DNA from 2 places in the Clostridium mucosae genome. Region 2 is predicted to be linked to the other one. Evidence: a T-box and tRNA genes for the amino acid it is inferred to sense, from the RefSeq annotation. Region 2 holds a T-box; the other holds one or more tRNA genes.
What was found. The T-box of region 2 lies ahead of gltX (glutamate--tRNA ligase). A T-box ahead of a tRNA ligase gene usually reads a tRNA of that ligase, here a tRNA-Glu.

Region 1: it encodes a tRNA-Glu, which carries the amino acid that the T-box ahead of gltX (glutamate--tRNA ligase) is inferred to sense. The anticodon was not compared.

Annotation. Positions count from the first base shown of each region.
Region 1 is NZ_JANKAF010000012.1:104,013-114,884, forward strand. It holds gene NSA50_RS13595 (UDP-N-acetylglucosamine 1-carboxyvinyltransferase) at 1-31, opposite strand, end outside; gene NSA50_RS13600 (hypothetical protein) at 350-892, shown strand; gene NSA50_RS13605 (dUTP diphosphatase) at 1,052-1,501, shown strand; gene NSA50_RS13610 (DMT family transporter) at 1,591-2,022, shown strand; gene NSA50_RS13615 (S8 family serine peptidase) at 2,115-3,308, shown strand; gene NSA50_RS13620 (peptidoglycan DD-metalloendopeptidase family protein) at 3,363-4,466, opposite strand; gene NSA50_RS13625 (DnaD domain protein) at 4,631-5,635, shown strand; gene NSA50_RS13630 (ATP-binding protein) at 5,628-6,602, shown strand; tRNA gene NSA50_RS13635 (tRNA-Thr) at 6,714-6,788, opposite strand; tRNA gene NSA50_RS13640 (tRNA-Asp) at 6,815-6,891, opposite strand; tRNA gene NSA50_RS13645 (tRNA-Val) at 6,899-6,974, opposite strand; tRNA gene NSA50_RS13650 (tRNA-Glu) at 6,979-7,053, opposite strand; tRNA gene NSA50_RS13655 (tRNA-Thr) at 7,060-7,134, opposite strand; tRNA gene NSA50_RS13660 (tRNA-Asp) at 7,159-7,235, opposite strand; tRNA gene NSA50_RS13665 (tRNA-Val) at 7,244-7,319, opposite strand; tRNA gene NSA50_RS13670 (tRNA-Glu) at 7,323-7,397, opposite strand; tRNA gene NSA50_RS13675 (tRNA-Asp) at 7,425-7,501, opposite strand; tRNA gene NSA50_RS13680 (tRNA-Val) at 7,510-7,585, opposite strand; tRNA gene NSA50_RS13685 (tRNA-Glu) at 7,590-7,664, opposite strand; gene NSA50_RS13690 (hypothetical protein) at 7,801-8,382, opposite strand; gene NSA50_RS13695 (BaiN/RdsA family NAD(P)/FAD-dependent oxidoreductase) at 8,632-9,876, shown strand; gene NSA50_RS13700 (acyl-[acyl-carrier-protein] thioesterase) at 9,926-10,675, opposite strand; gene NSA50_RS13705 (hypothetical protein) at 10,795-10,872, opposite strand, start outside.
Region 2 is NZ_JANKAF010000009.1:8,097-18,968, forward strand. It holds partial or broken gene NSA50_RS11010 (VOC family protein) at 101-487, shown strand; gene NSA50_RS11015 (hypothetical protein) at 552-953, opposite strand; gene arr (NAD(+)--rifampin ADP-ribosyltransferase) at 1,648-2,196, shown strand; gene NSA50_RS11025 (MarR family transcriptional regulator) at 2,436-2,615, opposite strand; gene gltX (glutamate--tRNA ligase) at 2,969-4,630, opposite strand; T-box leader at 4,837-5,068, opposite strand; gene NSA50_RS11035 (permease) at 5,151-5,684, opposite strand; gene NSA50_RS11040 (permease) at 5,681-6,166, opposite strand; gene NSA50_RS11045 (glycoside hydrolase family 3 protein) at 6,509-7,705, shown strand; gene NSA50_RS11050 (hypothetical protein) at 7,881-8,561, opposite strand; gene NSA50_RS11055 (DUF4153 domain-containing protein) at 8,741-10,594, opposite strand; gene NSA50_RS11060 (helix-turn-helix domain-containing protein) at 10,611-10,817, opposite strand; gene NSA50_RS11065 (DUF2975 domain-containing protein) at 10,832-10,872, opposite strand, start outside.

The DNA of each region.
Region 1 (10,872 bases), on a different contig from region 2:
CTTTGCCTCCATTTATAACTAATTTTTCCATCCATTTCACCCTTATCATAATTTATATATATATTAATCTTTCCTATTATTTCAACTATTATCCATTGTTAAATTTCATTCTTAATTTACATTCTTAAAAAACTTACAATACTCATTATAACATAAAAATAATTTTAGGAAATAGAGTTTTTTATTCCAATTACCATTTTCCCTAACCTTTATAATATTTGAACTTTTCTTTATATTATCTTTTTTAATTTATTTTAATATGTTATAATTTATAACAAAGTTTGTATTCATTTAAAATACATAAAATAAAATGAAAATATAAACTAATTTGATATGAGAGGCTAAAGCTATGAAATATTATTTAGTGGCATTATTTGATGAAGAATCTTATAAAAACTTGAATCCTATACAAAGAAATCTATCTAAAAAATTTAGAGCTAATAGGAATTCTCCAACACCTTACATTCCATTAGAGATAATAGAAAATCCTAATATAGATAAATTGGATGTTGTTGTAGACAAAATAGTTAAACCCTACAAAAATTTCAAGGTTCAACTCTCTACTGAAGTATCAGTTTCAGAGGCAAGCAAAACTTTAAATATGAAGATAGAAGATGTAGGATATATAAAGAGACTTACAAGATTAATGAGTGATACATTAAAATTACATGGATTTAATATACAGAATTTCAATAGCGAACCATCGATGCATATATCTTTAGCTAATCTTAATTACCTTCCAAAGGATATGAAAAAATTTGATGGTGGAGTTAATTTTAAATCTAATTGTGAAACTCTTAAAGTTGATAGAATAGAGCTATGGAAATTCTCTGCTAACAAAAGAGAAACATTAATAAAAAGTTATCCTTTAAAAAAGAACCTTTATTTATGATTATTAAATATCAGAAAGTGTTTAATTATTTTAAACACTTTTTTTATTTTCTTAATATATAAAAAATTTATTTTTTTGTATTCGTTTACCACACTTTTCATTTGTAAAATATTTTTGTAAAATATATTATAGTAAATCCTTAAAAGCAGGAGGATATTTATGAATATTGTATCTTTTTTTGAATCGCAAAAAGAAAAAAATAAAAAAATCATTATTGATAATAACTTAAGCGAATATAAAATTTGGGCTAGAAAACACCTAGAATTACATACAAAATTAAGCTATCTAGCAGATGAAACTAAATGTTATAAGTATTGGATATCAGAAGATGAACCAATGAATAAATCAATATTATTTGAGAAATATTTAGATTGTTTTGCTCATATAATTAATCTTGGTATAGATAGACATTACGATCATATCGAAGAAGTCCTTATTAAACCAAATGATTATTGTTTGAGCGATCAATTTTTAAATCTATTTATAGATTTAAATGACTTAATAATATCACCTTCTGAAGATCATTATATAACACTTGTTGAAGATTTTATCAGCTTAGGAATTACTTTAGGTTATTCAGAATCTAAAATTAAAGAATCATTTATTTAGTATATAATTAAAAACCTTCTATAAATAATAGAAGGTTTTTTTAATATTTCTCTTCTTTAAGTGGCATACTATTCCTGAGGTGATTTAATATGCTAGCAATCATATATGCAATAATATCAGGGATATCTATGACACTACAAGGCGTATTCAATACTAAATTAGAAGAAAAAGTTGGCACTTGGGAAACAAACGTTATAGTTCAAGGCACTGCATTAGTTTTAACCTTAATTATAGTGATGTTCTTTGGAAAAGGTAGCTTTAAAGAAATAAAAGAAGTAAACAAACTCTATTTACTTGGTGGTGTCCTTGGAGTCATAATTACTTTTACTGTTATGAGGAGCATTGGCGCTATGGGTGCTACATGTGGGATTGGCATAATCCTAGTTGCTCAATTAGCTTCTGCAGGGCTTATAGATGCATTCGGATTATTCGGAGCTGAAAAAATATCATTCCATATTAAAGAGTTTATTGGAATATCTATAATGATATTAGGAATAGTTATATTTAAATGGAGAGGTTAGCACTTCTCCTTTTTTTATATAATAAATTATAATATTAACAAAATTGAAACTTTTAATATACTATATAATGTAATTAATTTTAGGAGTATATTATGTTTTCTTCTAATAAAAAGTTAGATACAAATTTAAAGAGTTGTATGTTATCAAAGCCCTATAATAATTATAGGATACTTATTAAATATAAAAGATTTCAGGATAGTATCATAAAGAAAATCGCATCTTATAAAGGGGAAGTTATGAGCAATATAAAACATTGCAAGATAATATCCGCTAGATTAAATTCCAGAGGTATTCAAAGATTATTAGAATATCCTGAGGTTGAATATATTTGCTTTGATGAATATCTATTTTTATGTGGCATGAGTGTTAGCACTGCTAATAAAGTAAGAATATCTAGTAAAACTAAAAGTAAGGGACAAGGAATAGGTGTTGCAATCATAGATACTGGAGTTTATCCTCATCCTGATTTAGTTACTCCATATAATAGAATATCTATGTTTGTTGATTTAATAAATGGGCTTAAATATCCGTATGATGATAATGGTCACGGTACTTGTACTGCTGGAATAATTGCAGGAAATGGTGAAAAATCAAATGGTATGTATCGTGGAGTTGCTCCTGGATGTAATATATATTGCTACAAAGCATTTGATAAGAGTGGTAAAGGATATATATCTGATATACTTTATTCAATGGAAATGGTTTCCGAAGAGTCTGAAAAACATAATATTAAGCTGTTATGTTTACCATTTGAGCTTCTACATTATAATATATTTCTACAAAAGTGTTTTGATATAATGGTTTCATTAGTAAATAGTAAAAACATAACTTGTATAGTTCCAAGTGGAAGCAATAAAAATTTAGATGGATCAATTACAGGAATTGCTTTATGTCCTGATTGCATAACAGTCTCAGGATATGATTCTACATCAAAGGTTAAGCCTTATACTTATTCATCTATAGGATCACTAAAAAAAGATTCAAAACCTAATTTATGTGCAGCATGTGTTGATATAGTTTCTTTAAACTCTAATACTAATTATATTTCCGAAAAAGATGGTATTAAACTTTATCCATCAAAACTTGATAGTTCATATAAAACATTTAGTGGTACCTCTCTAGCTGCTGCTTATGTAACTGGTATTTGTGCTTTAATTTATGAGAATAATGAAGATTTAACTCCAAAAGATATAATTTCACTTTTAAAAGTCTCTTGTGAACAACTTGATATGCCAAAGAATTGCCAAGGCGATGGAAAAATAAATATAAACTCTATATTAAAATGAAAGGTACTAATTTAAGCACCTTTCATTTTATAATTTTTTATATTAACTAGTAAATTATTGTACAATATAGTTAGTAGGATCTACAGGATCATTATCTACTCTAAGTTCAAAATGTAAATGGGGACCAGTACTAAATCCAGTATTTCCAATAGCACCTATTATATCTCCTTTTTTAACCTTATCTCCTACCTTAACGTAAAAGTCACTTAAATGACCATAATATGTAACCATATTATCTTCATGCTTAACCATTATTAAATTTCCATAACCACCGTCATTATACTGTGCGTAAGTAATCTCTCCATCCATTGCAACTAATACATCATCTCCTATATTACCTGCAATATCTATTCCCTTATGGAAAGAGTTCCATCGCTCTCCATATCCAGAGGTCATGTATCCCCCCCTAGTTGGGCTACTTAAAAAAGCAACTCCATAATCATAAGGATTTTTTGTTCCTCTGTATATCTTTTTACTAATTTGCTCTTTTATTACTTCTTCACTGACAACCTTAGTTTCTATTAGTTTATTGTTTTCATAAGTAACTTCTTTAACTTGCTTCTTTAATCCAACTTCTCCATATTCAACCTTACTTTCTCCTAAATACATTGAATCACTTGGTATTATTATTGTATTAGGCTGAATTTTTACATTTTCCTCAGTAGTATATTTCACATTTAATTTAATCTTACTTGATTCTTCTTGTGATAATTTATATATATAATTAGCTAGTTCATCATTTGTCTGTAATAAACCTAAGTCAAATCTACTTTCTTGTAAATCTATATCTCCATTTATTTCAAATGATAATACTGAGTCTTCATTGATATTCATTTCGTCTATAACTTTCCTCAAAACTAAATCTTTTATATTAGTTAGATTATTTTCTATTGAAGTATATCCTATAACTTTATTATCCAATTTAACTTCATAGCCATTTATTTTACCCGTTACCGCAACAATTAAATTTTCAAATATATTATCATCAGATATTTTATCATATAAAGAATATCTTGAGTTATTTAAGTCAATATTATTTAATGCATCATTTGTATTAGCACTAACCTTAATACAATTAATATTTATAGTTAGAATAACACTAAATATTGATAATATAACATATTTAATTATTATTCCCGAGTCTCCTTTTGTATCCATAAAATCTCCTTTCATATTAATAATGTTAAGCAACACATCTATTAGTTTTGCCAAATTTAGAAATAATATTCTTTTTATATATTCAATAGTTTTGTTGAGCCTAATTCACCACTTTGTTATAATTATCTTACTATACAATTAATTTTAGAAAGGTAGATGTAAATATGAGCACTTTTATGCTTAAATCAAAGCCTTTAAAATTTACTCCTGTCAGTAATGCATTTATTGAAAAATATATGCCTAAAGCTAGAGGAGAATTTATTAAAGTATATCTTCTTATGCTTAAATATAATTTTACAGGCGAAATCGGTGTTAATGCATCAATCTTAGCTACATCATTGAACTTATTAGAGTCAGATATAATAAACGCCCTTAACTACTGGAATGAAGAAGGAGTAATTAAACTAGTTCCAATAGATAAAATGGGAAACTTTGATATAGAATTTATAGATCTTTCATCTGAAAATATTGTTAATAGAGAAGAAATCAATATATTAGCTGAACTTTCGGATGAATCTAACAATGGTATGCTAAAAGATATAGAAAAACTGTTAGGTAGACCACTATCCCCTAGTGAATTCACAACCTATATAAGTTGGAAAAAAGATTTTAAGTTTTCTTCAGAACTTATACTACTGCTTATAGAGTACTGTGTTTCTAAAGGAAAAACAAATCATAGATATATCGAAAAGGTTGCTTTAGCTTGGCATGAGATGAATATAAAAACAATTGATGACGCTCAAAATTATATAAGAAAAACTGAAGATAAATGGGGTACTTATAGAGAAATTTTAAAATTCTTGGGAATTAGAAATACTGATATAATGAAACCCCAAGAAGATATGTTAGAGAAATGGACTACATCGTACAACTTTTCATTAGATATAATAAAAAAAGCATGTGATATTTGTTTCCAAAGGTTAAATAGAGCTGATTTTAAGTATATAGATGGAATATTGTCCAGTTGGAATAAAGATAACTTAAGAACATTAAAACAAATTGAAGAAAAAGAAACCTCTTATAAAAATTCATCTTCTAAAAAGAATTTTAACACTCAAAAATCAAATTCATATGAAAAACCTAAATTAAGATTCAATAACTTTAAAGGCCGTGACTATGATTATGATGATTTAGAAAAGAAATTATTAGGATGGGATAATGATGATTAAAGGATATGAAAAAGAATTAACATTAATATATGAAAACATACGACTTGAAGAGGAAAAAAACTTAGAAAAAAGACGTAAAGAAATAAAGGAGAATCATCCAGATATCTTAGAATTAGATAACTTAATTCAGAAAAAATCACTTAATTTAGCTATGTCAATTTTAAAAGGCATAAATGAATTAGAACTTAAAAGTCTGAAAGAAGAAATAGTTGAACTTAGATTTAAAAAGTATGAAGCTCTCGTAGCCAATGGATATGATCCAGAATATTTAGCACTTCATCATAGATGTAGTAAATGTAAAGATCAGGGATACATTGGTAGTACAAAATGTATTTGCTATAAAAATAAATTAGTTAACCTTTACTATAAAGACTCTGATTTACAAGATTCACTAAGAGTAAATAACTTCAATAACTTTGATTTATCTTTATTTGCTAATTATAAAATAAGCGATGATAAGTACACCCCTAGGAAAAACATTGAAAATATTCTTGAGTATATAAATGGAGATTTTATTCCGAACTTTTCTAAAAATAATGATAATATGTTATTTTATGGTGATTCGGGGACCGGAAAAACCTTCCTAAGTTGTTGCGTAGCAAAAGAACTTCTTGATAAAGGCTATTTAGTCGTTTATAGAAGTATAGATGAACTTATTAAAAATTTAAGAGAAATAAGATTTGAAAATAATTATAATTTAGAAGACCTTTTAATAAATTGTGATCTACTAATAATAGATGACTTAGGCGCAGAACAACTTACAGAATTCTCTGCAACAGAATTTTTTAATTTTTTAAATAAAAAGTTATTAAAGAAGAAAAAAATGCTAATTTCTACAAACTTATCTTTACCTGATATAAGTAAAAATTATTCTGAAAGAATTTCTTCCAGACTCCTAGGGAATTTTAAGTTATATAAGTTTTATTCTGAAGACATAAGAATTCAATTAAATTTGAAGAAAAAATAAAAAGAAGTGTAATATTGAATGTTAAAAATTTAATGTTACACTTCTTTATTTATGTTCTATAAAGTATAATTTTATATACAAAAAAGACTTTAGATAAATCTAAAGTCTTTCTGGAGCTGGCAATAGGAATCGAACCTACAACCTGCTGATTACAAGTCAGCTGCTCTACCGTTGAGCCATGCCAGCGCATAGTAATTCTATTCACTTTAAAGTGGCGACTCAGAAGGGGCTCGAACCCTCGACCTCCGGCGTGACAGGCCGGCACTCTAACCAACTGAGCTACTGAGCCAAATTTATGGTGGAAACAACAGGGATCGAACCTGTGACCCTCTGCTTGTAAGGCAGATGCTCTCCCAGCTGAGCTATGCTTCCATAATGGTGACTCCTAGGGGAATCGAACCCCTGTTACCACCGTGAAAGGGTGGTGTCTTAACCGCTTGACCAAGGAGCCATAAACTGGAGCTGGCAATAGGAATCGAACCTACAACCTGCTGATTACAAGTCAGCTGCTCTACCGTTGAGCCATGCCAGCATAATAATTTTATTCACTTTAAAGTGGCGACTCAGAAGGGGCTCGAACCCTCGACCTCCGGCGTGACAGGCCGGCACTCTAACCAACTGAGCTACTGAGCCAAATTTTATGGTGGAAACAACAGGGATCGAACCTGTGACCCTCTGCTTGTAAGGCAGATGCTCTCCCAGCTGAGCTATGCTTCCATATGGTGACTCCTAGGGGAATCGAACCCCTGTTACCACCGTGAAAGGGTGGTGTCTTAACCGCTTGACCAAGGAGCCAAATAATTTTTTTATCGCACTTTAAAGTGGCGACTCAGAAGGGGCTCGAACCCTCGACCTCCGGCGTGACAGGCCGGCACTCTAACCAACTGAGCTACTGAGCCAAATTTTATGGTGGAAACAACAGGGATCGAACCTGTGACCCTCTGCTTGTAAGGCAGATGCTCTCCCAGCTGAGCTATGCTTCCATAATGGTGACTCCTAGGGGAATCGAACCCCTGTTACCACCGTGAAAGGGTGGTGTCTTGACCGCTTGACCAAGGAGCCATGTTCTTTTTGTTTTTCTCAACCGAGCTGTTCTGTCGGCGAGCACATTAACTATAATACATAAATTTTAATATAGTGTCAACACTTTTTAATAACTTTTTTTTTTATTTTTTATTTACTTTATTTATACGTGTATTTAAGTCAATAATTTAGTGCTATTATCGCCGAATTTTACTACGTTTATAGCTCTTTCATATCTTAATAAATGTGATTGATTTTCTTTTATTTCTTTTTTTATTTTATTCATTTCAAAATTACAAACTTCTAAAAATTCTTCTCTATTTATTTCTTCTATATTTATTTTATAATTATTTTTCCTAAAGTTTTGTCCACTAGCAATTATCTTTACAGGAATCTTATCATTTATTACACAAATTATTTCCTTTTCCCATATCCCTCTTTTATTTACAGAATACTTATCTTTTAATAAATTTATTTCCTCTACAATTTCTTCAAATTGATCCTTAAAACTATCAAATAATATTTTATAAAATTGCACAGATATTCCCCTATTTAATTTTATTTTTAGAAAATCTTTGTTATTTATTAAAAAATCATCTACATCTGATTCCGGAATAAACTTCAAATCTTTATTTAAGAATATATTAATCCCCTTAGAATTAGGATAGTTTACTACACATTGATCATAGTTCATTCTTCTTAACTTGAATTCTTTATTGTAATCTTCATTATCTTGATTAACTACTTTAACTATCATAACCTCACCTCATTCATTATTTATTATTCCATATTCATAAATTTATATTATATATTTTTTAAAGATTACAGATTTAAAGAATTTATATTATAATTTGTATTAATTCATATTTGTTAAATTACACACTAGGATTTATATCTAAAATTAAAAGCAAATAAAGATTTTTACATATATAGAATATTATTATATTAACCAAAAAAATTATAATATGATAAAATTAAAATTATTAATTTATTAAGGAGATTTATTATGATTCATCATGATTTAATTATAGTTGGCGGTGGTGCTTCTGGCTTATCTGCAGCTATTACCGCTAAAGATTTCGGATTAGATGTTGCCATAGTTGAAGGTACTGATAGAATAGGTAAAAAAATATTAACTACAGGAAATGGTCGTTGTAACATTTCTAATAGAACAATTTCATTCCCTTTTCTATCTTACCATAGTGAAAATCCAGGATTTTTCACAAATGTTTTATCAAACTTCGGTGTAGATGACACCGAAAACTTTTTTCTATCATTAGGACTTCCCATTGTGGAATTAAAAAATGGTAAGATGTATCCCAAATCTCTTCAGGCATCTTCAGTTGTGGATATATTAAAATTAGCCTTAGAAGATAGAGGTATTCCTTTATACACAGATTGTAAAGTAAAAGATATCCACAAGAAAAATGTCTTTAAATTATCCACAAGTAACGAAGAAAATAAGTTATTCACATGTAACAAGTTAATTTTAGCTTGTGGAGGAAAATCAGCAGTAAAAACTGGATCTGATGGTTCTGCTTATAACTTAGCAAAATCATTTGGACATTCAATAGTTGAAACCATTCCTGGAATAGTTCAATTAAAATTGAATTATACTTATTTAAAATCTATTTCAGGAGTTAAATTTGATGGATATGCAATATTATTAGTTAATGGTGAACCAATAAGAAAAGAATTTGGTGAAATCCTCTTTACCGACTACGGAATATCAGGACCTCCAATTCTTCAAATTTCAGGTCATGCATCTAAAGCCTTATTAAAGAAAAAAAATGTTGAGGTTGTTGTAGACATGATGCCTAATCAATCTCTATCAGAAATAGAGGATTTTATGGAAAGCCATTTTGCAATGTTTTCTCATAGACCTGTTATAAGCTCTTTAATTGGAATTGTACATAAAAAATTAATTCCAATACTATTAAAGGAAGCTAAAATAGAAGATTTACATAAACCTTGTTATGACTTACAATGGGATGAGAAAAAAAGACTTATCACTCTACTAAAGCATTGGAAATTTAAATGCATTGATACTAATGGATTTAACCAAGCTCAAGTTACCATTGGCGGAATAAACACTAAAGAAGTTAACCCAAAAACACTTGAATCTAAATTAGTTGAAAATTTATATTTTTGTGGTGAAATACTCGATGTAGATGGCGATTGTGGCGGCTTTAATCTTCAATGGGCTTGGAGTTCAGGTCATTTTGTTTCAAAAAATATAGCAAATTCTTAATACAAAAAAAGGAGTAATAAATTATCATTCATTACTCCTTTTTTATAATTTAGCACTTATTCCAACGACAAATTAATCTTGTCAATTCCTTTCCATCAACAGTTTCTATTTTATGAATAGTAACTATTTCATCTCCCTCTTCTAATCTAACATCTGTAAATACTTTTACCTCTTCACCGTAAGTGCATTCTTTTTCAAATGTTACTTTTACTTCATTTAAAACATAACTATTTACGATATCTTCTGGTAATGTTTCAATAGCCCAATCGATGTATTTAGTATTATTTACATGCTTATTAAAATCTATATCTGTATATCTTATCTTGAAGTTTCTTTCATACTTATGTTCATTAATCTTTTCTAATCTAGGAAGCTTAAATTCCTCTTTCATATCGCCATCTACACCATAAATTTCATACTGCTCTTGAGGTATTCTCATCATTCTTCTTTTTTCTAGATTGACTAATAAAAATATGGCATTAGCAGATACAACCACATTCCCACTGCTATCTTTAATTTCATAATTTCTTAAAGCATAAAATTTCTTAAATCCTACAGCCTCAGTTTTCACTGATAGCTTTTCTCCATACATTGGATGTCTAAATACTTTTACATGATAGTTATAAAATACCCATGTCATATTATCTTTTAATAAAGCTTCCATACCTGATCCCAGCTCTTCTGATTGTTTTGTACCTATATCAGATAAAATATTTATAATAGTTGACATTGTACACCTTAAGTTACTATCTACATCGTAATAATGTAATTCGTATTCTTTACTATAACTTTTCCCCATAATATCCTCCTAATCTAAATATCAAAACTCTGTATTTCTACAGAGCTGAAATAATACTATAATTATAGCACTTTTTATATATTTTAGAAAAACTATGATAAAAGTACTTCTACTTCCTCTTAGTAAAATCTATTATAATTTAATTCATTAAGTAATTTCTCTACATCTATTCCTCTTTTTATACATATGTCTTCTAT
Region 2 (10,872 bases):
AGAACTTTATTAATAAAATACTATGATAAATACTGTAATCTCTTTGTAATGGCATGATAAGTTAAATTATATGTTAAATTAGTAAAGTGGGAAATATACGATGAAAGCACAAATTAATCTTATTACTATTTTGACAAATGGTATAGATAAAATGAAAGCATTCTATAATAAAGTCCTAGGATTTAGAATTGAAAATGACCTTGGTAATTATGTTTAATTTGAAAATGATGGAATAAGATTTGCTATTTGCATGATAGACGTTATGTATGATCATAGTAGTGAATATAGGAAAGAGTCATCTAGACAAGGGTTCGAACTTGCTTTTCCATGTGAAAGTCCTAAGGATGTTGAGGAATCATTTAATATGTTAATCAGCAAAAGAATAACTTCTGTTCATGAACCACAAGATATGACTTGGAATCAAAGAACAGCATTATTTGCTGACCCCGATGTAAATATACATGAAATTTTTGCAGAAATTAAATAGTTAATAGTTTTAAACTATTACAAATTAAAAGTTGATAAATTTAATTATCAACTTTTATACTTTATTAGTTAGATATAACATCACCATTTTCATCTAATAAATATATTGCAAAAACTATCTCAATTTTCATTGGATCTTCTTTAACACTTTCACCATTATAAACAATTCTTATTCTATCACCCTTATTTAATTGTGGAAGATTCCCAATAGATATGTTATTTAAATCTATGATAATACTATCTGCATCAATAATATCTTTATCTGAATTAACACTTTCATTATCTATGGGACTAACATCAAGACTTTCCTCTGTAATATCATTAACCACTGCATTCATATAGTTTTCTGCTTTACACTTACTACATCCTGTTATTAATAGAATTAAACAAAAAGCCCTAATAAAGAAAATTAATTTTTTCATAGGATACTTATACTGACTCCTACTATTGACTAAATTATTTAACATGATAATTCCCCCACTCACTTAAAAATAATTAATACCTAATAGAATAAATGCTTCTTATAAGACTATATTATGCTTACTAATATAAATATACAATTATTTACTTTTGAATGTATAGGAATTTAATGAAGATGCACTTAAATTTTACGAGTCAATTGGGATGTGTACAAGAAAGCGAAAAATAGAATTTAACTTATAATAGTTTGTTACTTAATCTTAAATCTATTATGAGGTTATTAATTTATTTGAATTGAATAATTGTATTATAATACAAATTGAATAAGAGTTAGATTAGCGTACACACCTAGAAAAGTGGAAGCCATTACCTAATGAGCTGCTTTGTTAAAAATAACAAAAAAGAGATTAATCCTATTTAGTAAAAATCACTCCCTATAATTTAATTATACCATGTATAAAATGAAAATATAAGTATACATTTATTATTATATATATGTTAAGATAATGTACCTATAATAATAAGAGGAGGGTACATTAAATGAGCACTAAATTTGATCCAAAAAACAAAATTATAAGACTATGTATGTTGGGAATGAATATGGAAGATCAAGGTAACTCTGAAGAAGCAAGTGCATTATTTCTTCAAGCTTTGAATGAATCAGTAAATGACTTTGAAAGATTTATTGCAGCCTACCAAGTAGCTAAACATAAAAAAGATATTTCAGATAAATTAAAATGGATGGAAAAAGCTTTAGAGTATGCCATAAAATCAAATGATGATAGTGTTAAGAGTGCTTTTCCCACAATATATTTAAGCATTTCAAAATGCTATGAAGAATTAGGTGATTCTGATAAGGCGAAAGCAAATTATGAATTGTCAAATTCATCTAATACTGAACCTTATGATAAAGGACCTTTTTATCATGGAACTAGAGCAGATTTAAAGATTGGTGATTTGCTTGTAGCAGGTCGAAATTCAAATTATAATTCTGAAGTTAAGATGAATCACATTTATTTCACATCCAATCTTAATGGTGCAGGACTTGCAGCTGGATTAGCAAAAGGAGAAGGTAGAGAACATGTTTATATTGTAGAGCCAACAGGAGCCTTTGAAAATGATCCAAATATAACTGATAAGAAATTTCCAGGAAACTTAACATGTTCTTATCGCTCTCAAGCACCTTTAAGAATTGTAGGTGAAAAAACAGACTGGATGGAACAGACACCTGAAGAACTTAGCCAATGGAGTAAAAAATTAGCTAATACCAAAGGTGAAATTATTAATTAAAGATATCTTTAGTTGATATTCTCCTATCTACTGGCTACATTTTTCGTGAAGAAATCTATTATGTAATAAAAAAAGAAATTCCACCAAAAGTGGAATTTCAATCTAATCTCTTCTCTTTAACTTTCTCACTAAAAATAGAGAATCATATCTAACTAATTTTACACTATAACTTTCAAAACTACTTCTAGTAGTTTTCACTATAATTATGCATTATCAATTATGCATTGTTATAGCACCTCTTATCTTTTTATTTGCCAATAACATCTTTTTGATGAATAAATTTTTTCTTCCTTTTTAAGTTTATCCATAACTTTTGAAACTTCTTTTTTGTCTACCCCTGTTCCTTCTGCAACTGCAGTAGCATTTAGTGGTTTATCATTTTTAGTAAAGAAATCTAAAACTAAATCATAATTTTCCATATGTTCATCTCCTTTTGTATTTGTTACTATAATTTTACATAATACTATATATCAATTTCAATAATTATTTTTAATTTTTTTAAATTATTAACTAATATTTAATATCTGCAATTGAAATCTTATAAAATTAATTGTTTTATACTCCATTTTAATATTTCTGATAACCTTTTATATTTCATAATATTAATATTTAAATTATATACAAATAAAAACACTTTTAAACTTCATTGTAAAATTATTTTTATATCTACTTTAGTCTATATAGAATATTCAAAAAGGACGTCGCGTAACGCGACGTCCTTTTTATTATAATCAGGAATCAAAATATCCTTATTCCTTTTCAAGTATTTATTTTATAGATTTAAAAATGCTTCAAATCTATCTCTTACTTTATCTTCACCTAATATTTGCATAATAGTATAAAGATCTGGAGTATTGCTTCTATGAGATAGAGCGGCTCTTACAGCTCCAGCAACATCAGAAATCATTCCCTTAAATGCATCTGGATTTGCTTTGTATTCTTTTCTATTTGCACAGTATCCAAGTTCTGCTCCAATAACCTTTAACTCTTCAAACCAATTTTCTTGGCTTCCAGAATTGAAGTTGAATTTATCTTTATATACTTTAATTATTTCTTTGGCATTTTCTAAGCTTAAAGTCTTTGGAAGTTCAACATTTTCTGCTGTTTCCTTATTGAATAATTCATCAAAGAAGTAATCCACTTTTCCTCTTACTTCATCCCACTTAGCAAAATCTTTTCTTGGCTTTGGACCTTCCTTATCTATATTGAATATTTCTTTTGACATCTTTTCATTAGATGTTACTAAATCGTACATTTCTTTATCGAACTCTTTAGCCCAAGCTGTATAATAATCATAAACTACATCTGCTTTCATTTTGCAAATAACTTCTTTACTTACATCATTTAACTTAACTATATCAAATAATGCTCCTGACTTACTCATCTTGTCTAAAGCAACTTTAAATTCATGATAATCTACAGATGGATTTTCTGCTCTCCAATCTTCAAATGTAGAATTTATTATATTTAATAAGTATTCTATTACTGATACCATTGGATATCCAACTTCTTTGTAATATGAAACTGCTGCTTCAGCATCTTTTCTCTTTGATAATTTTCTCTTTGAGCCATTATCATTTTTCATTATTGTTGGGATATGTGCATAGTTTGGTCTATCTAATCCTAATACATCAAATAATTGAACATGTATTGGAAGTGATGATAACCATTCTTCACCTCTTATAACATGAGTAGTTCTCATTAAAGCATCATCTACAACGTGTGCAAAATGATATGTTGGAAGTCCATCTCCCTTTATGATAACTATATCTTGATTATTTTCTGGGAAACTTATATCTCCTTTTATTAAATCATGGAACTCTACTCTATTTTCTATATTACCTGGTGACTTGAATCTAATTATGTAGCTTTCACCATTATTTATTTTTTCCATAGCTTCTTCAGGAGTTAAATTTCTATCCTTAGCATATTCTCCATAATATCCTGGTGTTATTTTAGCTGCTGTTTGCTTTTCTCTAAGTTCTGCTAATTCTTCTGGTGTATCAAATGCTGGATAAGCTAATCCTTTTTTAATTAAATCTTTTGCAAAAGCTCTATAAATTTCTGCTCTCTCACTTTGTCTATATGGACCATATTCACCCTTAGATGTTTTATCTCCAGTCATTCCTTCATTAAAGTCCATTCCAAAGTTATGCATTGTTTGAATTGTATCTGCTATAGCACCTTCAACTTCTCTTTTTTGATCAGTATCTTCTATTCTTAAGAAGAAAACACCTTCACTTTGACTTGCTAATCTTTCATTTATTAATGCTGCAAAAACACCTCCAATATGTTGGAAACCCGTTGGTGATGGTGCATATCTTGAAACAACATCACCTTCTTTTAAATTTCTTTTTGGATACTTTGCAATATAATATTCTGGTGTTTTATCAACATTTGGAAATATTAATTCTGCTAATTTTTCAAAACTCATATTCATCTTCCTTCCGTAGTTTAAAATTTTATATAAATAAAAAAGTTGGCATATGTAAATTTACTTATTCCGTCGCTTCTCTCCAAGTCAACGCAAACTTACATATGCCAACTTGAAAACTAAAGGATGGAAATTATAAAATGTTATTAATACTGGTAACATTTTTATAATTTCCTATACATAAAAAAAGCCCTTCATCCTATAAATATTAGGACGAAAGACAAAATTCCGCGTTACCACCTAAATTGATTAATTAAAATTAATCCACTCATTCTCTTTAAGGGGAGAATCCCACAAACTTACTTGCAATTTTTTTAATATGCTGTTTCAGTTTATAGCTCTAGAGCTTCTTCAATAGGATCAAATTTTAAGCTTCCACCTATACTTAAATCTCTGTTAAATGACTATCTATCTACTTTTCTCTTTCATTGCTTATTATTTATAGTTTATCATAAACATTATAACTATACATTTAGCATTTGTAAATAATTTTATACTATTCACTTCATTAGGATAATTTTCAATCTAAATTCTCACTATAAAGTCTATCTAATTCATCCTTTGGCATTAAAACTTGAACTAAATATCCCATTATTATTACTCCAGGTATGTCAATCAAAAGCCTTGCTAAAGTAAATTCATAACCAAGTGACGAGAACTCAAACATCACTGTAGATATTTTAGTTACGCACCAAGCATTCATAAATATTATTATATTACTAAATTTAACACCTTTTTTAAGGAGGACTTTTGTAAATGGGAAAGCTGCATACATTGGTCCTGCCGCTATTGATCCTATTAATATTGCAAGAGAAATTCCTTTTATTCCTGAATCGTCTCCCATGTATTTCATCATAGTTTCTCTTGGAATCCAAACATCCATAAGCCCAAGCATTATCATTATTGGTGGTACCACCTCAATCATTTGTTTAAAACTTGAAAAAGCTGTATTAAATGATTTTAAACCTAACTCTTTATTAAAAATTGTTACAATTACTGTTACTATAAGTAATATAATAAAAAAAGAATATCTTTTTATTAAAGCTTTTATCATATCATTGTCACCACCATTTCAACAAAAAATGCTACTATTATTGAAAAAACAAAAGCTATTATATTCCTATAAATAGCTGCTTTTTTACCTATATGTTTAGCTTCTAAAGGAATAGTAATTATGCCAATTAAAGTAAGAGTTGATATAAGTGCTGCAACTTGTGCTATCCCTGCTCCACTTTTAAGTAGCATATCTCCAGTAGAAAATGCAACAAATGTAGGCATCATTGCAATACTTCCTAAAATTGCAGATAAAATTACTCCAAATATACCACTATTACTTCCTATTATATTTGATATTGTCTCTGGTTTTAATATTGAAATAGTCAACCCAACAACTAAGATTATTCCTAAGAATTGAGGCAGGATATTTTCTATTGACTTCCATCCTTTTAATAATGCCTTCTTAGTTTTTTCCTTATCTTTTCTATATGATATTAAAAATAATATAGCTGTTGCTAAATAAAGAATTATACTACTCATACTACTTCACTTCTAAAATATTATTATTAATATTATTATATAATTCAAACTTAATTAGGTGAAAACTCTGATTTTGAATTGAAATTTAAAGTATTAATTTTATAAATAGCTAATAAAATTTGCCTAATTGTGTATAGATACATATAATATAGCTATAATTATTAATATATAAGTTACACTAAGGATTTAACAGTAATTAAACTATATAAATTAATAAAACTTAAATAAATCTAGTACTCTAGCAACTTATATTAAAATTATCACTTATTTATATGTTTAGGATAAAGTTAAAATCTTTATTAAAAACTTTTTTTAAAACTTTATTTGTATTGGAGACTTATTATGAAAAAATTAATTTTAATAATTTCTATTATTTTATTGTTTATAGCTTCTTTTGCTCTAAGTTATAGATATTTTAATTCTAAAAAAATTAATGAAACTCCAGGAGGAGAAAGTTCTGATTCAATTATAGACAATAGCAATTCAAATAATGACTCAAATAATAATTCAAATAAACCATCTACTGAAGAAATTAATTCAAAAAAGGCAAAGGATTTATTATCTAATATGACCTTAGAAGAAAAAGTTGGACAAATGTTCTTTATTAGATGCCGAAAAGAAACTGCACTTGAAGATTTACAAAATTATAAAGTTGGTGGATTTATTCTATTTGATAATAATATAAAGGATGAAACTAAAGAATCCTTAACTAAAACATTATTAAGCTATCAAAACAATTCTAAAATAAAACTTCTAATTGGAATAGATGAAGAAGGCGGTATTGTTAATAGATTAAGCTGGTATCCTGAATTTAGGGCTGTTCCTTTTTATTCACCTCAAGAATTATATAATGAAGGTGGATATCCATTAATAGCTAGCGATACTAAAGAAAAAGCAGAGCTATTAAAAAGTATGGGAATTAATATGAATTTAGCCCCAGTATGTGATGTATCAGTAGATCCAAACGATTTTATTTACCCTAGAACCTTTGGAATGAATGCTTTAGAAACATCTGAATATATAAAAACAGTAGTAAATACTATGAACGAAAATAAAATAGGGTCTGCATTAAAACACTTTCCTGGCTATGGAAATAATGTAGATACTCATACTGGAATATCTATTGATGAGAGAAGTTATGAAAGCTTTCAAAAATCCGATTTTCTACCATTTAAAGCTGGGATAGAGGCTGGTGCTAGTAGCATATTAGTATCTCATAATATAGTAAAGTCTATGGATGCAAATCTTCCTGCATCACTTTCTCCAAGTGTTAATAAAATCATTAGAGATGAATTAAGATTTGATGGAGTAATAATGACTGATGACTTACAAATGAGTGCCATAAAAGAATATATAGGTGATTCTACATCAGCAGTACTTGCTATAATTGCTGGTAATGATTTAATAATAGCATCTGATTTTGATATACAAATACCATCTGTATTAGAAGCTATAAGAAATGGAGAAATTAAAGAAGATCGTATAAATGAATCTGTATTAAGAATTCTTAAACTAAAACTTGATTTAGGTATAATTTAAGAATATATTTCTACACTTTGGCAAATATCACTTCTTACTATAACAATAAAATGATAAATAAAAAGTGGGCATATATAAGCTTGATTTCATCCCTTCCTTGAAGGTAAATGCAAACTTACATATGTCCACTTAAAAATTATAAGAAAAGAAAATAACTTCGTAAATAATGCATTTTTTATTCTTCTCTGTTTTTATCTTTAAAAGCTTCTTTATCTTTATAATTATCATTAGATTCTTTATTAGCTGTTCCTACTTCATATAAGATTCTATTTTCTAATCCTTTTATTCCTTTAGTTAATTTAGCGTATTGCTTATCAACAAAAGAGTTTTCTTTCCCAGTAATCTCTAAATGTCCCCTTTCTACTTCCATTGCTGCTTTAGTTTTTCCAAAATCATTTGTATTTCTTAATTTATTATTAGCTGAAATTAACTTCTTCAGACTATCTTCAACTATTATTCCGCCACTATTTTCATAAAAGTTTATTTTATTTTTAGAGTTAATGCTTTCATCCTTTTTATTTTTTTCTTCTAGCTTACGCTGATTTTCTAAAGCTTCTTTCTCTTTTTCCACTAATTTCATTTGTTGTATTTCAGCTTCTACTTCAGCTATTTTTTTATTTATCTCTTCAAGCTTCATTCTTTTTTCCTTAGGATCCATTTCAGTTTCTTGAAGCTTTATTTTTTGTTCCTTAAAATTTTCTTTTAGTTGCTGTAAGTTTTTTATTATTTGATTCGAACTTTTTTCTACAGTTATACTTTTTTCTTTTTCTGCTTTTTCTTTCTTTTGATTTTCTGAAGCTTCTTTAAGCCTATTATATATTGGATTATCCCAATTATTTATTCTTTGAATCTGCATAAGATCTCCCCCTTAACTTAATTAGATTATCGTTTCAATTGGGAAGTTCTTTATCGTTTATTCATCATTTATATCTTCTAACTAAGTTTTCAACTCATTATATTTAACTTTAAAACTCAATAACTTTAAAACTTAGTAAATTCAAAACTTAATAAATTTAATTTAAAATAATTAACTTTTTATTTAAATATTCTATTATTAAAGTAATTATATTCGTACCAGTGCTTAGTAATAACCCTTTTATTATACCAATCATAATAATACTTACTTTCTATTAAGCCTTTATCATAACCATCTTTTACTGCATCTTGAGCATCTAATGATAATCTAGTCAAATATCTATCATCCATTTCATGTTTAGTATTAATTATATTTATATTTTGTTTTGCTATATAATTATCTATATTAATATAATTTAAAAATAAATATATAGTTAATCCTACAATTGCCATTGGCTTAAGTAAGTACTTCCCTCTCCATATAAATACAAGTAATATAATTAAAGAAATAAATAAAAAAACTGTAAATGCTTGAACTAAAATTCTTAGTCTAGTATATCCAAACTCCCCTATATATAAGTTCATTTTATATATAGCAGAAGCTCCCATATTCATTGTTAATACTGTTATTACGCTATATAAAGTATTTAATGAATTTTTAACGTTTTTACTATTTGTTGCTGTTTTGAAATTCATTATTGTTATCATTGATAAGTTTACTATTACAAGTGCAACTAGTTGGAAAAATCCAGTTCTAGCATAATCCGCAAAATTAAATCCAGCTGGTAAAGCTTTATTTAGATATAAATATGAAATCTGTATTTTAGTAAATACTAAATAAAGTATAGTTATTGAAATTAATATTGTGATTATTGTTGTTGAATTAAAATCTTTTTTTATTAAATTACTTTCTACATCTCTTACCTCTGTGCAATTTAAACTATAGTATAAACCAAATACTAAAAACATTACTATTATTGCTATAAAGGCTTTTAATATAAAGTCATAAATATTCTCTATATTAAGATATCTCCATATATTTGCCAAGTAATAACTAAATATCTCATCTGCACCTGCAAGTAAGATTCCCAGTATTATAATTAAAGGTATTGATATAGCTAACCCAATTAATATAGATTTAACATGATCATTTTCTTTTTTAATGTTTCCTTTTTTCAATGCTTTGTTTAATATTGAAGGAATTTTAGTTGAATTCCCCAAAGATTGCCCTATAATTATTTCTAAAAATGATGCTCCAAAGCTTATTAACTTAAATTCAATATTTTTAAATGTTAATAACAAAAATCCTGAAAATAGTGAAATAGGTATAACTATTAAATTTAATACTCTAAAAAATTCATTTGTAAAAATGCCATAAGTAAATGATAAAATTATACTAGATGCTACAAAGAAATATCCAAGAAAGCTTTTATTTTTTACTCCTATGATTAACATAAATATCACTGTCATTAAAATAGTTAAAATAGCAACTGAAATACCTAGATAACCAAAAATAAACCTTGAAAATAATATTCCTATACCTAAAGAAAAAGCTATAAGAATCAATGCTTTATTAGTATCCATGCTTTGTTTTTCAACATCTATCTTAGAATTTCTTACTTTATATTTACTATTCATATTTATAAATTCTTTTAATGCCTCAACTGCAAAAGATTGATAATTATTTATACTACACTCAGTTAAAACATTTATAAGCAAATCATTTTCTACTTTATTAATATTATTTGCCCATCTACATTCTTCAAATACCAAGCTTTCATCTATTAATTTAACTTCTGAATTTGTCACATCGATAAACATTAAATTAACATTATAATCTTGTATATTGATTTTCTTGCTATAATTGATAATTGGAGAATCTTCAAATTCTATTCTTCCTTCTTTCCATCTCTCAATACACTCTTCTGGTTTTTCTTCGTTTTTCATACTTATTATAGGTAACCTATTTTTTGATCGTTTTAATAAAAGGATTTTATCTCCTTTCATTAAAACTAAAGCTACAGTATTGACCATATTTTCTCTCCCTCCATTATTCATCTATATATTCTAATATATCTCCTGGTTGGCAATTAAGTTCTCTACAAATAGCTTCTAATGTAGAAAATCTAACTGCCTTTGCTTTGTTATTTTTTAATATAGAAAGGTTAGCATTAGTTATACCAACTCTTTCTGCTAATTCATTTAATGAAATTTTTCTTTTTGCCATCATAACATCTAAATTTACGACTATTCCCATATTGTGCTCCTTCATCATATAGTTAAATCATTTTCTTCTTTGAACGTAACTGCCT